2 regions of the Streptomyces tatrensis genome follow, and region 1 is predicted to be linked to the other one. Evidence: riboswitches for the same ligand, from Rfam matches in the RefSeq annotation. Region 1 holds a riboswitch; the other holds the start of a gene.
The links. A riboswitch is a leader RNA that binds a small molecule or an ion and turns the genes downstream of it on or off. The one in region 1 is predicted to bind ZMP and ZTP.
Positions count from the first base shown of each region.

Region 1 (7,460 bases):
CGGCCGTTCCACGCCCTGATCCTGCGAAGGATCGGTTTCCGGTTGCGGTTCCTGCGTCAGGAACGGCGTGCGGTCGCCTCGCCCGCGGCTGCCGCCGCACTGCTGTCCGTCGCCGAGCCGAGCTGCGCCGGAACCGCGCTCGCCCCACCGCTTGCCCCGTTGCCGAACGGATATTCCCGCAGCTTGCGCCAGACCCCGTCCGAGCCCTGCTCGTAGAGGGCGAACCCGGAGCAGAGCCACTGGGCCGCGTAGTCGGCGAGGGTGTCGAACGCCAGGTCCATCGCCTCCTCGGAGATCCCGTGGGCGACCGTGACGTGCGGGTGGTACGGGAAGGAGAGCTCCCGGCTCAGCGGCCCGTCCGGGTCGCGGACCTGGCCCTGGAGCCGGGTGCAGCCGGAGCCGCCCTCGACGACCTGGACGAAGACCACCGGCGAGAGGGGACGGAAGGTGCCCGTGCCGGCCAGCCGCATCACGAACGAGCGGCCGGCGGCCGCGACCGCGGCCAGGTGGGCGCGGATCTCGGGCAGCCGGTCCGCGGCCACCTCCGTCGGCGGTACGAGGGTGACGTGGGTGGGAATGCCGTGCGCGGCGGCGTCCCCGAAGCCCGCGCGCAGCTCCTGAAGGCTGCTGCCGTACGGCTCCGGGACCGCGATCGAAACGCCGAGCGTTACGGTCCCCACGTAGCTCTCCTCCGCCTGTAGTCCCTGTGCGTGGTCTGTGCTTCGCATGTGCTCCGCGTGTGCGTCGCACGAGTGCTGCCGCCCCAGTGTGGCGGCAGCACCCCCCAGATCGCCAGGGCCCTCTTTCTCTTCGGTCCCCGTCAGTGCTTCGCGGGGAGGAAACCGAGGTGGTCGTAGGCCTGCGCCAGGGTCTCGGCGGCGACCGCCCTGGCCTTCTCCGCGCCCTTGGCCAGCAGGGAATCCAGGGTCTCCGGGTCGTCCAGGTACTCCTGGGTGCGCTGCTTGAACGGTGTGACGAAATCGACCATCACGCCGGCCAGATCGGTCTTGAGCGCGCCGTAGCCCTTGCCTTCGTACGCGGCCTCCAGCGCGGGGATGGACTCCCCCGTGAGAGTGGAGTAGATCGTGAGCAGGTTGCTGACGCCGGGCTTGTCGGCCGGGTCGAACCGGATCACGGCCTCGGTGTCGGTCACGGCGCTCTTGATCTTCTTCTCGGTGGCCTTGGGCTCGTCGAGGAGGTTGATCAGGCCCTTGGGCGAAGAGGCCGACTTCGACATCTTGATCGCCGGGTCCTGGAGGTCGTAGATCTTCGCGACCTCCTTGACGATGTGCGCGGCGGGGAGGGTGAAGGTCTGTCCGAAGCGCTGGTTGAAGCGCTCGGCCAGGTCCCGGGTCAGCTCGATGTGCTGACGCTGGTCCTCGCCGACGGGGACGGCGTTCGCCTGGTAGAGCAGGATGTCGGCGACCTGGAGGATCGGGTACGTGAACAGGCCGACGGTGGCGTTGTTGGCGCCGTTCTTCGCGGACTTGTCCTTGAACTGGGTCATCCGGCTGGCCTCGCCGAAACCGGTGATGCAGTTCATGACCCAGCCGAGCTGCGCGTGCTCGGGCACGTGGCTCTGGATGAAGAGCGTGCAGCGCTCGGGGTCGAGACCGGCGGCGAGGAGCTGCGCGGCGGAGAGCCTGGTGTTCGCGCGGAGATCCTTCGGATCCTGCGGCATGGTGATCGCGTGCAGGTCGACGACCATGTAGAAGGCGTCGTGCGTCTCCTGCAGGGCGACGTACTGCCGGATGGCTCCGAGATAGTTCCCGAGGTGGAACGAACCGGAGGTGGGCTGGATGCCGGAGAGCGCGCGAGGACGATCAGAAGCCATGGCTCCATTCTCTCAGGTGTGACACCGGGCTCGGCCCCGCCGCTGGCCGGAACCCGGCGGGTCGCACCCCCCTCGCCCGGCCCCCGCCCGGGTACCGCCCGGTAGCGCCCCGTCCGGATCTTGCCTCGGCCGAGCGACCGCTTTCCGTTGCTCCCGCGCCGAGGTCCAGGGGGTCCCGCTGCACGGGGCTCCGCGGGCGCCGCCCCACCCGCGCCTCAAACGCCGGCGGGGCTGGATTCACCCGGCGTGGCCGAGCCCCTGCGGCGCCGTTGCACGGGGGCCAGCCCCCGGACCCCCGCTCCTCAAACGCCGGAGGGGCTGAGATTGCCCTCCGGGCAATCCAGCCACGCCGGGGCCCACGATGCGCTGCGCGCACGTGAGGGCCGACGCCAGCCAAATCCAGCCCCGCCGGCGTTCAAAGCACGGGGTCCGGGGCGGAGCCCCGGGGCTTTTCAGCCGTCCGGCGTTTGAGGACCGGGGTCTGGGGCGGAGCCCCAGGGGGGTCCGGGCGCAGCCCGGGGCCCCGTTCCTTTCAGCCCGTCCGGCGTTTGAGGACCGGGTCAGGGCCGGCCCTGGGAACGGTGGAAGGGCGGGTCGGGGACTCCGCCCCGCAGGGACCGCCCCCGTCCGGGACGGGTCAGGCGACGGGGAGGCCCGGGGCCGGGAAGGCGGCCATCAGGTCGGCCACCGCGGAGCGGATCGCGCCGAGGGCCACCTCGTCACCCTTGGCGGCCGCGGAGACGGCCTCCGCGATCCAGTCGGCGACCACCGGCATGTGCTCCGCACGAAGCCCCCGCGAGGTCAGCGACGGCGTACCGATCCGGATCCCCGACGGGTCGAACGGCTTGCGCGGGTCGAACGGCACCGTGTTGTAGTTCACGACGATCCCCGCCCGGTCCAGCGCCTTCGCCGCGATCTTGCCGGATACGCCCTTCCCCGTGAGGTCGATCAGGATCAGGTGGTTGTCCGTACCGCCGGAGACCAGGTCGAAGCCCCGCTCCAGCAGAGCCGCGGCCAGCGCCTTCGCGTTGGCCACGACCGCGTGCGCGTACGACACGAACGAGGGCTGCGCAGCCTCGTGGAGCGCCACCGCGATACCGGCCGTCGTCTGGTTGTGCGGGCCGCCCTGGAGGCCGGGGAAGACCGCCTTGTCGATGGCCTTCGCGTGCTCCTCGCGGCACATCAGCATCGCGCCGCGCGGACCGCGCAGGGTCTTGTGTGTGGTCGTGGAGATCACGTCCACGTGACCGGCCGGGGAGGGGTGCGCCCCGCCCGCGATGAGGCCGGCGATGTGCGCCACGTCGGCGACGAGCACCGAGCCCGCCTCCTTCGCGATCGACGCGAACGCCTCGAAGTCGATCGTGCGCGGGAGCGCCGTACCGCCGCAGAAGATCAGCTTGGGCCGCTCCGCCAGCGCGAGGTCCCGTACGGCGTCGTAGTCGATGAGGCCGGTGTCGGCGCTGACCCCGTACTGCACGCCGCGGAACCAGGAGCCCGTCGCCGAGACCCCCCAGCCGTGCGTCAGGTGCCCGCCCATCGGCAGCGCCATGCCCATCACCGTGTCGCCGGGCTCGGCGAAGGCCAGGTAGACCGCGAGGTTGGCGGGCGAGCCGGAGTACGGCTGCACATTGGCGTGGTCGACGCCGAAGAGGCCCTTCGCCCGCTCCACGGCCAGCGCCTCGATGCGGTCGATGTTCTGCTGGCCCTCGTAGTAGCGGCGGCCCGGGTAGCCCTCGCTGTACTTGTTCTGCAGCACCGTGCCGGAGGCCTCCAGCACGGCCGAGGACACGTAGTTCTCGCTCGGGATGAGGCGCAGGGTCTCCGCCTGGAGGGTCTCCTCGGCGGCGACGAAGGACGCCAGCTCGGGGTCGGTCGCGAGCAGAGCGGGGTGACGGTACGGGTGGTGGTGGTTCGCGCTCATGGCGGCTCCTCCGGGGTCGATGTCAGGTCTCGTCCCCGCGAGGCCCAGGCGAGCGGCCCTGTATGCGGTCGTGCGCGCACGGCTCCCCCGGAGTTGGTTCTCCGTGCGCCAGTCGCCGTGCGTGTCCGACACCTTAGCGGGCACGCCACAAGAAAGGTTTCTCCGTCCGGTATTCGAGCGAGGATGGACAGTGACGCCACCCTCGTCACCGGCTTGACGGACGATCGGAGACCCCGTGTCGACAACTGCTGATGCCATCCGCTCCGCCGACGCGCACAGCGCGCACAACTACCACCCCCTGCCCGTCGTCGTCGCCACCGCGGAGGGCGCGTGGATGACCGACGTGGAGGGCCGCCGCTACCTCGACATGCTCGCGGGCTACTCCGCCCTGAACTTCGGCCACGGCAACCGCCGCCTGCTCGACGCCGCCCGCGCCCAGCTGGAGCGGGTCACCCTGACCTCCCGCGCCTTCCACCACGACCGCTTCGCGGACTTCTGTACCGAGCTCGCGGCGCTGTGCGGCAAGGAGGCGGTCCTGCCCATGAACACGGGCGCGGAGGCCGTGGAGACGGCGGTGAAGACCGCCCGCAAGTGGGGCTACGAGGTCAAGGGCGTACCGGACGGCCACGCCAAGATCGTGGTGGCGGCCGACAACTTCCACGGCCGGACGACGACCATCGTGTCGTTCTCCACCGACCACGACGCCCGCGACCACTTCGGCCCGTACACCCCCGGCTTCGAGATCGTCCCGTACGGGGACCTCACCGCGCTCGCCCACGCCGTCACCTCCAACACCGTCGCCGTGCTCCTGGAGCCGATCCAGGGCGAGGCCGGCGTCCTCGTGCCACCGGCCGGATACCTGCGGGGCGTACGGGAACTGACGCGCGAGCGGAACGTCCTGTTCATGGCCGACGAGATCCAGTCGGGCCTGGGCCGCACCGGGAAGACCTTCGCGTGCGAGCACGAGGGCGTCGTCCCGGACGTGTACATCCTCGGCAAGGCGCTGGGCGGCGGGGTCGTCCCCGTGTCGGCGGTGGTGGCCGACCTCGACGTGCTCGGCGTGTTCAAGCCGGGCGAGCACGGCTCCACCTTCGGCGGCAACCCGCTGGCCTGCGCCGTCGCCCTGGAGGTCATCGCGATGCTGCGCACCGGCGAGTACCAGCAGCGCGCCACCGAGCTCGGCGACCACCTGCACCGGGAGCTGAACCTGCTGGTCGGCGGCGGCGCCGTGACCGCTGTACGGGGCCGCGGGCTGTGGGCGGGCGTGGACATCGACCCGTCGCGCGGCACCGGCCGGGAGATCTCCGAGAAGCTGATGGAGCTCGGCGTGCTGGTCAAGGACACCCACGGGTCGACGATCCGGATCGCACCGCCGCTGGTGATCTCCAAGGAGGACCTGGACTGGGGGCTGGACCAGCTCAGGTCGGTCCTCGGCGCCTAGCTGCCCCTAGAGGATGCTGCGTCCTACAAAATGACGTGGGGCAGGAAGCGGGCGTACTCGTCCGTGACCGGCCCCGCCGATTCTCGGATGCCGAGGCCCGCCGACTCGTCCTCGACGACCCACGCGCCGAGCACCACCCGGTTGCCGTCGAAGTCGGGCAGCGGGGCGAGGCCCTGGAAGACGTACGTCTCGCCCTGCTCCGGTGTGAACGGCTCGCCGTCGACCGGGTGCAGGGTGACGCCCGCGCCCTCGCGGCCGAGCAGCGGCTTCGCCGCGTAGCCGGTGGTGGTGGCGAGTTCGCGCGGGCCGTCCAGGTAGGCGGGCAGCAGGTTCGGGTGCTCCGGGAAGAGCTCCCACAGGACCGCCAGCAGCGCCTTGTTGGAGAGCAGCATCTTCCACAGCGGCTCGATCCAGGCGGTGGTGCCGGAGCCTCCGCCGTGGTCGTACGTGCCGAGGACCTGCGGGGCGAACTCGTCGGTGGCCAGCCACTCCCACGGGTAGAGCTTGAAGATCGCGCGGATGAAGCCGAGCTTCTCGTCGACGAACCGGCCGGACAGGGAGTCCCAGCCGATCGCCTCCACCGACAGCTCCCGCGTCTCGATGCCGGCCTGCTCGGCGGTCTCCTGGAGGTAGGCGACCGTCATCAGGTCCTCGCCGAGCTCGTCGGTCTCGGAGTGCGCGAAGTGCAGCGGGCCGGGCGGGAGCAGCTCCGCCTGGCGCCGCCAGGCGTCGACGAGCCGCTCGTGGAGGGAGTTCCACTGGTCGGCGCCGGGGAAGCGCTCCTCCATCCAGAACCACTGCGGACTGGCCGCCTCCACGAGGGAGGTGGGGGTGTCGGCGTTGTACTCCAGCATCTTGGCGGGGCTGCCGGTGCCGTCGTAGCGCAGGTCGAAGCGGCCGTAGAGCGAGGGCTGTTCGGCGCGGCGCCGCCAGGACTCGGCGATCAGCGCGGCCAGCTTCGGGTCCGCGATGCCGAGGTCGGCGAAGCGGTCGTGGTCGACTATGTGCTGGGCCGCCGCCAGGCACATGGCGTGCAGCTCCTCGACGACGTTCTCCAGCGCCTCGACCTCGGGGAGGGTGAAGGAGTAGTACGCGCTCTCGTCCCAGTAGGGACGCAGGGAGTCGTCGGGGTAGCGGGTCAGGGGGTAGATCAGCCCCTGCTCCTCGACGGTCTTCTGCCAGTCGGGGCGGGGCTCGATGGTGTGGCGCTTCACGCTGGATCAGCCGCCCGAGGAGCTCTTGTGGCTGCCGCCGATGCCGCCGCGGGTGACGGCCGACTTGTCGAAGCTGCCGCCGCTGACCTTGTTCTTCGCGACGGTGCCGCCGTAGTAGTAGGCGCCTCGGCCGCCGCTCTTGCACTCCTTGGAGTTCAGCTTCTCCAGGGTGGCGCGGTCCGCGCAGCGCTTGTCGGGCTCGTTGCTGCTGCCGCAGGCCACGAGGGCCGCCGCGAGCAGGCCCATGCCGCCGAGGGCGACGGTCCCGGAGCGCATGCGGCGCTTGGTGCGGGTGGTGTCGGTGCTGCTGCTGCTACTGCTGCTGTCCATGGACTGTTCGCTCCCCCTGGGTGGCCGGCTGCGCACAGACTAGAACGGCCGCCCCGGCCGACGGAATCCGGCCGACGTGGGATCCGTGACCTAGAGTCGGTTCGTGCTCATTGGGATGATTTGCGCGCTCGGTGCGGCGGTCTGCTTCGGCACGGCGTCGGTCCTGCAGGCAGTGGCGACGCGGGCGACCGTGCCGGGGACGGGCTCCGGGGTCGACGCCGCGCTCTTCCTTCGGGCGCTGCGCCAGTGGCGCTATATCGCCGGACTCTGCCTGGACGGGGTCGGCTTCGTCCTCCAGATCATCGCCCTGCGGCACATCCCCATCTACGCGGTGGGCGCGGCCCTCGCGGCCAGCCTCGCGGTGACCGCGGTGGTCGCGGCGCGGCTGTTGCGGGTGCGGCTGAGCGGGACGGAGTGGGGCGCGGTCGGCGTGGTGTGCGCGGGGCTGGTGATGCTCGGGCTGGCGTCCGGGGAGGAGGGCTCGGGGAAGGGCACGCTCGCGCTGAAGCTTGGGCTGCTGGCGGTGGCGGGGCTGGTCCTGGTGGTCGGGGCCGTGGCGGGCGGGCTGCCGGACCGCAGCCGGGCGCTGACGCTGGGTCTGGCCGCCGGGACGGGCTTCGGCGTGGTGGAGGTGGCGGTCCGGCTCATCGACGACATCTCGCTCTCCGCCCTGTCCAACCCGGCGTTCTACGCACTGCTGCTCGGCGGCGGCGCCGCCTT
Region 1 is NZ_JBMDLB010000011.1:5,870,506-5,877,965, reverse strand. Features, by position in the region: gene ACODT5_RS42830 (2'-5' RNA ligase family protein) at 57-680, opposite strand; gene trpS (tryptophan--tRNA ligase) at 821-1,834, opposite strand; gene ACODT5_RS42820 (serine hydroxymethyltransferase) at 2,472-3,755, opposite strand; ZMP/ZTP riboswitch at 3,791-3,881, opposite strand; gene rocD (ornithine--oxo-acid transaminase) at 3,991-5,196, shown strand; gene ACODT5_RS42810 (glutathionylspermidine synthase family protein) at 5,220-6,410, opposite strand; gene ACODT5_RS42805 (hypothetical protein) at 6,417-6,740, opposite strand; gene ACODT5_RS42800 (DMT family protein) at 6,856-7,460, shown strand, end outside.

Region 2 (7,460 bases), on a different contig from region 1:
TGCGGCTGACCCTGCACCCGGAGGGCCTCGCCCCCCGGATCCGCAACTTCCGCGAGTGGCGCGGACACCTGCTGGCCCAGATGGAGCGGCAGATCGCCCTGGCCCGTTCGGCGCCGCTGCGCGCGCTGTACGAGGAGGTGGCCGCCTATCCGCTGCCCGCGGCGGCGGCGGGGACCATCGAGGGCGAGCGGCACGCGGCCGGTCTGGACGCGGACGGGCCGCACGAGGCCGTGGCGTACCTCGCGCTCCCGCTGCGGATCGAGCACGACGGGCACCTGCTCTCCTTCGTGTCCTCCATCTCCACCTTCAACACCCCCATGGACGTGACGGTCGCCGAGCTGGCCATCGAGACGCTCCTGCCGGCCGACCCGGCGACGGTGAAGTACCTGCGGTCACTGGCGCCCTGAGCCCGCGCGCAGCGCGAGCTGCTGGAAGAGGGCGAAGGAGCCGACGGTGAGCGCCTGCGCCGGGATCCACACCGCCCCGGCGGTGGTGGGCGTGAACCAGACGACGAGGGAGACGAGGCTGAGCGCGGCCCAGGCGTAGTTGCCTTCGATGACGAGCTTGACGGGGAAGACCGGGGGCTGCCGGCGCAAGGCCAGCAGGCCGACGCCCGCCGCGTAGAGCAGCAGGAACACCCCGAGTCCCAGCAGCAGCCCCTGGTCGATGCCGAGCAGCCGGCCGAGGGGCGCGGAGAAGGCGACGTAGGCGAGCCCGTTGCCGCTGGTGACGACGGCGTCGAGGGCGAGGAACCGGCGTAGCGCGGTCTGTGGGACGGCAGTGCGGGCTACGGCGGTGAGCAGGGTTGCGGACATGGCGGATCAGCCTCCGTCGAGGGTCGATTGCGCTGGTGGAGTACGGACGACCCGGGCCCCGGAGCCGAGTGCGCGGCCCCGGAACCCGATGACTCCACTGTGCCGCCGGAGCCCCACGGGGTCGATTACCTCGCAGGTAATGCGCGCACTGGCGACCGGGCCGAACCGGTTCGGGCGCCCCGGTTCAGGCCGCCACCGCCACCGTCTCGCGGGCCGCGGCCGCCTCGCCCGTCAGGACCTTGAGCCGCTTGGTGAAGAAGACCATCACCGCGCCCGCCGCGATCACCATGGCGCCCTGCCACAGGAAGTTCCAGCTCTGGCCGATCACCGCGTCGAGCCGGGGCAGCTGCGCGCCGATCGCGTCTCCGGTGGCGGCGGCGAGGAACCATACGCCCATCATTTGATTGGTGAAGGCCCGGGGGGCGAGCTTCGTGGTGACCGAGAGGCCCACCGGGCTCAGGCACATCTCGCCCATCACCTGGATCACGTACACGCCGACCAGCCACATCAGCGAGACCTTGACCCCGCTGGAGGCGATGGCCGCGGCGCCCGACATGACCACGAAGGAGGCGCCGGTCAGCAGCAGGGCCAGGCCGAACTTGAACGGGGTGCTCATGTGCTTGCCCCGGCGCACCCAGAAGGCGGCGAAGACGGGGGCCAGGATGATCACGAACAGCGAGGGCAGCGACTGGGTCCAGCTCGCCGGGATGTGCCATCCGAGCAGGGACAGGTCGGTCTTCTGGGCGGCGAACAGGTTCAGCTCGTTGCCCATCTGGTCGTAGACCAGCCAGAACAGCGTGGCGGCCAGGAAGAGCCAGACGTAGGCCCGCAGCCGGGTCTTCTCGACCCGGTCGATCTTGGGGCTGCGGTACATCGAGAGCAGCACGCCCGCCGGGACCACCACGGCGACGATCGTCAGCACGAAGGTGATGTTGTCGATGCTCAGCGCGTGCGCGGCGACCAGCAGGGTGATCAGTACGGCAGTGAAGACCAGGCCGTACGAGGAGGACTTGCGGATCTTGGTCCGCTCGGCAGCGGTGAGCCGGACCACGGGCTCGGCCCGCAGCTGCTCGGACAGGTGGCGGCCGCCGAGGACGTACTGGACCAGGCCGAGGGCCATGCCGACGGCGGCGGCGCCGAAGCCGAGGTGCCAGTTGACCTCTTCGCCGAGGTAGCCGACGACGAGCGGGGCGATGACGGCGCCGAGGTTGATGCCCATGTAGAAGATCGAGTAGCCGGCGTCGCGCCGCTGGTCGTCGTCGGCGGCGTACAGCCGGCCGACCAGCGCGGAGATGTTCGGCTTGAGCAGCCCGGTGCCGATGACGATGAGGACCAGGCCGGGCCAGACGAAGACCGGGTTCGGGACGGCCATCAGGACGTGGCCGGCCATGATGACCACACCGCCCCACAGGACGGCCCGCCGGGCGCCGAGGAACCGGTCGGCGATCCAGCCGCCGGGGAGCGCCAGCAACGAGATCATGGCCATGTAAACCCCCTCCACGGCCTCCGCGGTGCCCTCGTGGAGGCCCATGCCCCCGTGGCCGCGGGAGGCGGCGAGGAAGTGCACGAGGATGGCGACCATGCCGTAGAGGCTGAAGCGCTCCCACAGCTCGGCGAGGACGAGGGTGGCGAGCCCGCGCGGGTGGCGCTTCCTGCCCACCGCCGCCGCGTCCGGTGCTGCGTCCGACGCCGGGGGCTTCTGCATATCCATCGAAGGCTTCACATATTCAGTGGAGCCCTCCCGGGCCGGACCCGGATCGTCCTTTCGGCCGGTTACCGGGGGAAACAGAACGCCCCGGACCGAAGGGCCCGGGGCGTTCGCCTTGCGGCAGGGGTGCGGACCGGGTCAGAGGTCCGCGAGGGCCAGGCCGGCCTGCGCTGCGGCGGCCTGGACGGTCTGCTCCAGCAGCACCGCGATGGTCATCGGGCCGACGCCGCCCGGTACCGGGGTGATCAGCGAGGCGCGGGCGGCGGCCGACTCGAAGTGGACGTCGCCGACGTTGCCCTCGTTGTAGCCGGCGTCCAGGACCACGGCGCCCGGCTTGATGTCCTCGCCGCGGATGAACTCGGCCTTGCCGACGGCGGCGACCAGCACGTCCGCCTGGCGGACGATGGACGGCAGGTCCACGGTGCGCGAGTGGCAGTAGGTGACGGTGGCGTTCTGCTCGAGCAGCAGCATCCCGGCGGGCTTGCCCAGGATCGCGCTGCGGCCGACGACCACGGCGTGCTTGCCGGTCAGGTCCACGTCGTAGGCCGCCAGCAGGCGCATGATGCCGCCGGGGGTGCAGGAGACGAAGCCCGGCAGTCCGAAGCCCATGGCGGCGAAGGAGTGCATGGTGACCCCGTCGACGTCCTTGCCCGGGGCGATGGCCTCGAAGGCGGCGCGCTCGTCGATGTGGTGCGGGACGGGGTGCTGGAGCAGGATGCCGCTGATCTCCGGGTCCTCGGAGAGCGCGGTCAGGGTGGCGACGAGCTCCTCGGTGGTCGCCCTGGCCGGCAGCTCCACGTGGCGGGAGGTGATCCCGGCCTTGGCGCAGCGGTTCTGCTTCATGCGGACGTAGGTGACGGACGCGGGGTCCTCGCCGACGAGCACGGTCGCCAGACAGGGCGCGGTGCCGGTGCGCTCGGTGATCTTCGCGGCGTACTCGGCGGTCTGCTCCGAGATGCGGCGGGCGAGGGCGGTGCCGTCCATCAGCGTGGCGGTCCGTGCCGGCTGGGCAGTCGTCTGAGTTGTCATCGGGGCTCCTGAGCGTCGCTGCGGGATCGCGGTTCGCCCAGGCGCGCGGCAGTCGGCGTACGGATACGGGAGTACGCCGGGCCGCTCCCCGGTGGTGATCCACCCGAACGCCAGTCACGGCCCGCCGCCCAGTGTAGGCGACCCCCGCGGCCCCCCTCCCGACAGGTCCGGCGGGCCGGGAGGGCGCCCCGGCCCCGGCAATCCGGTGGATGACCGGGGCCGGACCTGGGACGATCGAGACATGACGCGCACTTTCGACCATCTCGTCGCGGAAGCAGAATCGGTCTCCGTGGACGGCTGGGACTTCTCCTGGCTCGACGGCCGCGCCACCGAGCAGCGCCCCTCCTGGGGCTACCAGGGCCTCCTGGCGCGGCGCCTGGCGCAGGCCGGCTCCGCCCTGGACATCCAGACCGGCGGCGGGGAGGTGCTCGCCGGAGCCGGGCCCCTGCCGCGGCTGACGGTGGCCACCGAGTCCTGGCCGCCGAACATCGACAAGGCGACAAGGCTGCTGCACCCGCTCGGCGCGGTCGTGGTCGCGGACTCCGACGAGCCGCCGCTGCCGTTCGGCGACGAGGCCTTCGAGCTCGTCGCCAGCCGGCATCCGGTCACGATCTGGTGGGAGGAGATCGCGCGGGTGCTGAAGCCCGGCGGCACGTACCTCTCCCAGCAGGTCGGCCCGGCGAGCGTTTTCGAGCTCGTGGAGTACTTCCTGGGACCGCAACCGGAGGAGGTCCGGCGGGGCCGGCACCCCGACGACGCGGTCGCCGAGGCCACGAAGACGGGACTGGAGGTGATCGATCTGCGCTCCGAGCGGCTGCGGACGGAGTTCCACGACATCGGAGCCGTGATCTACTTTCTACGGAAGGTGATCTGGATGGTGCCGGGCTTCACGGTCGGGCAGCATCGGGACCGGTTGCGCGAGCTGCACGAACAGATCGAGCGCGAAGGCCCGTTCGTCGCACACACCGCCCGTTTTCTCATCGAGGCCCGCAAAACGGGCTGACAAAACGGGCGGACGCGACCACCCGCGACCGGCTCCCCGGTCACAGCGTGGCGCAGGTCACTCAATTCAGCGCGTAACGAATCTACTCGGGCATGCGATGAACCGACAGGTGTCCTCGTGCGGCCCGGAATACAGACCCCCCTCGGGTCTGTTTCCCGAGTTCGCGCGATGATGTCCCGCCACCCCTTATCTGTTCGCAACGAGAGGCTCCTTGTGTCGCTCAGCCCGTCCCGTACGTTCCCCACGGAGATCGCCGAATCCGAGGCCCTGGTCGCGCTTGTCGAGCGTGGCCGCGAGCAGGGTCACATCAACGGTGATGACGTGCGCCAGGCCTTCGAGGCCGGCCGCATCCCGGTGGACCAGTGGAAGCGGGTCCTGCGCAGCCTGAACCAGGTCCTGGACGAGGAGGGCGTCGCGCTGCACGTCAGCGCCGCCCCCGCCACGAAGGCTCCCGCCAAGAAGGCGCGCAAGGCGGCCGCCGCCCCGGCGCGCACCGTCGCCAAGAAGGCCGCCGCCCCGCCGCGCCTCATCGGTGCGCGCAAGACGGCTGCCACCACCCCCGCCGCGGCGATATCCGATCCGTCGGCCTCCGGGACCGAGGAGGAGGTGGCGGCCGAGGCCGCCGCCGCGCCGAAGAAGCGTGCGGTCAAGAAGACCGCCGTGAAGAAGACCGCCGTGAAGAAGACGGCCGCCACGAAGAAGACCGCCAAGGACGGCGACGAGGGCGACGCCCCCGTGGCCGAGGGCGAGGACTGGGCGGCCGAGGACCTGGACGAGGGCGACGAGAAGGAGACGCCCAAGACGGGCGGCAGCGCCGGCTTCGTCCTGTCCGACGACGACGAGGACGACGCCCCGGCGCAGACCGTCATGGTCGCCGGTGCCACCGCCGACCCCGTCAAGGACTACCTCAAGCTCATCGGCAAGGTGCCGCTGCTCAACGCCGAGCAGGAGGTGGAGCTCGCCAAGCGCATCGAGGCCGGTCTCTTCTCCGAGTACAAGCTCGAAGAGGAGGAGGACCACAAGCCCGCGTTCAAGCGCGAGCTGGAGATCCTCGTCGAGGACGGCCGCCGGGCCAAGAACCACCTGCTGGAGGCCAACCTCCGCCTCGTGGTCTCCCTCGCCAAGCGCTACACCGGCCGCGGCATGCTCTTCCTGGACCTGATCCAGGAGGGCAACGTCGGTCTGATCCGCGCCGTGGAGAAGTTCGACTACACCAAGGGCTTCAAGTTCTCCACGTACGCGACCTGGTGGATCCGGCAGGCGATCACGCGTGCCATGGCCGACCAGTCGCGCACCATCCGCATCCCCGTCCACATGGTCGAGATCATCAACAAGCTGGCCCGCGTCCAGCGCCAGATGCTCCAGGACCTCGGCCGGGAGCCCACTCCGGAGGAGCTGGGCAAGGAACTCGACATGACCCCCGAGAAGGTCATCGAGGTCCAGAAGTACGGCCGCGAGCCGATCTCCCTGCACACCCCGCTGGGTGAGGAGGGCGACAGCGAGTTCGGTGACCTCATCGAGGACTCCGAGGCGGTCGTGCCGGCCGACGCGGTCTCCTTCACCTTCCTCCAGGAGCAGCTCCAGTCCATCCTGGGCACGCTCTCGGAGCGCGAGGCGGGCGTGGTCTCCATGCGCTACGGCCTCAACGACGGCCAGCCGAAGACCCTCGACGAGATCGGCCGCGTGTACGGGGTCACCCGTGAGCGCATCCGCCAGATCGAGTCGAAGACCATGTCGAAGCTCCGTCACCCGTCGCGCTCGCAGGTGCTGCGCGACTACCTCGACTAAAAAAGTCGGGTCGCACGCCCCTCAGGCCAGTCGGAAGACCGGCCCGCGGGGCGTGAACGGCAGACAGGCGCCCTGCGGAACCAGGAAGGCGTGCTCGCGCCGGATCCGCAGGGTGTCGGTCCAGCCGTCGGTGATCACCAGGACCGGGGCCCCGGGCGGGAAGTCCTCCGCCCGCAGCAGCAGGTCGATGCCCGGCTGCAGCACGGTCCCGCCCCGGCCGCGCACCTTCACCCGGCCCGCGATCTCGGTCGGGGGCAGATAGCCCGCGTCGTACGGCGCCGCGTCGCAGAACACGACGCGGGCGGCCGGCACGTCGCGGGCTTCGGCGTACGAGGCGATGGCGCCGAGCGCCTTGCCGAGCAGGGCGGTGTCCATCGACCCCGAGGTGTCGAGGACCACGCCGAAGGTGCAGCGGGCGGTCTCCTCGAGCGGGAAGTACCGTCCCGCGCGCGGGATGTCCGGGGTGGAGGCCTGGCGGCGGGCCGGGCGCGCGAAGCTGCGTACCGGCTCCGGGCGGGGCACGTACTCGTCGAACCAGCGGGCCAGGCGCGCGTCCCAGGGCACCCGGGGGTCCCCCCATGCCCGAAGGGCTATGGGGGAGGGTGGGCCAGCGCCCGGATCTCCTGCACCAGCCCGGCGGGCAGCAGTCCGCGCTCCCCGTATCCGTGCAGGTCGAAGCCCTGGACCAGGCCGCCGCGGTAGAACTCGTCCAGGTCGGTGGACGGGTGGGTCAGCAGATCGGCTCTTGCTCCGTGAACCGTTGGCCACGCTTGGTCAAGTGGGGCAACGGTTTCGGCGCTACGCTGTCTAGCGATCGTGGTTCCAGGCTTCGGCTGTTATCGCGTAGGTGTGACTGTGCACGACCAGATGGATCGCGCAGAGAGAGCTACCCCGCGGGCCCCAGCCAATGGCCACGGCATGCAGGGACTACCGGACTTGCGAGGATGCCGCGCACCGCAGCAAGCGGACAAGACGCGAGTACGCCGAGCTCGAACCCGGCCCCTGCGCCCCGAAGACCGTTCGCGGGGCACCAGGCGGAAATGCCTGGCTCGTGGCGATGCGGCCGATTATGGCCACCTCTCCAAGGAACGGTAGGAGGAGACGAGCCAGTTCAGGG
Region 2 is NZ_JBMDLB010000007.1:1,368,193-1,375,652, forward strand. Features, by position in the region: gene ACODT5_RS10005 (helix-turn-helix domain-containing protein) at 1-407, shown strand, start outside; gene ACODT5_RS10010 (hypothetical protein) at 393-815, opposite strand; gene ACODT5_RS10015 (peptide MFS transporter) at 1,000-2,526, opposite strand; gene ACODT5_RS10020 (bifunctional 5,10-methylenetetrahydrofolate dehydrogenase/5,10-methenyltetrahydrofolate cyclohydrolase) at 2,662-3,552, opposite strand; ZMP/ZTP riboswitch at 3,581-3,680, opposite strand; gene ACODT5_RS10025 (methyltransferase domain-containing protein) at 3,794-4,555, shown strand; gene ACODT5_RS10030 (RNA polymerase sigma factor) at 4,769-6,343, shown strand; partial or broken gene ACODT5_RS10035 (vWA domain-containing protein) at 6,365-7,460, opposite strand, start outside.
Region 2: it holds a riboswitch for ZMP and ZTP, as region 1 does, so the genes downstream of both, ACODT5_RS10020 (bifunctional 5,10-methylenetetrahydrofolate dehydrogenase/5,10-methenyltetrahydrofolate cyclohydrolase) here and ACODT5_RS42820 (serine hydroxymethyltransferase) in region 1, are expected to answer to the same signal.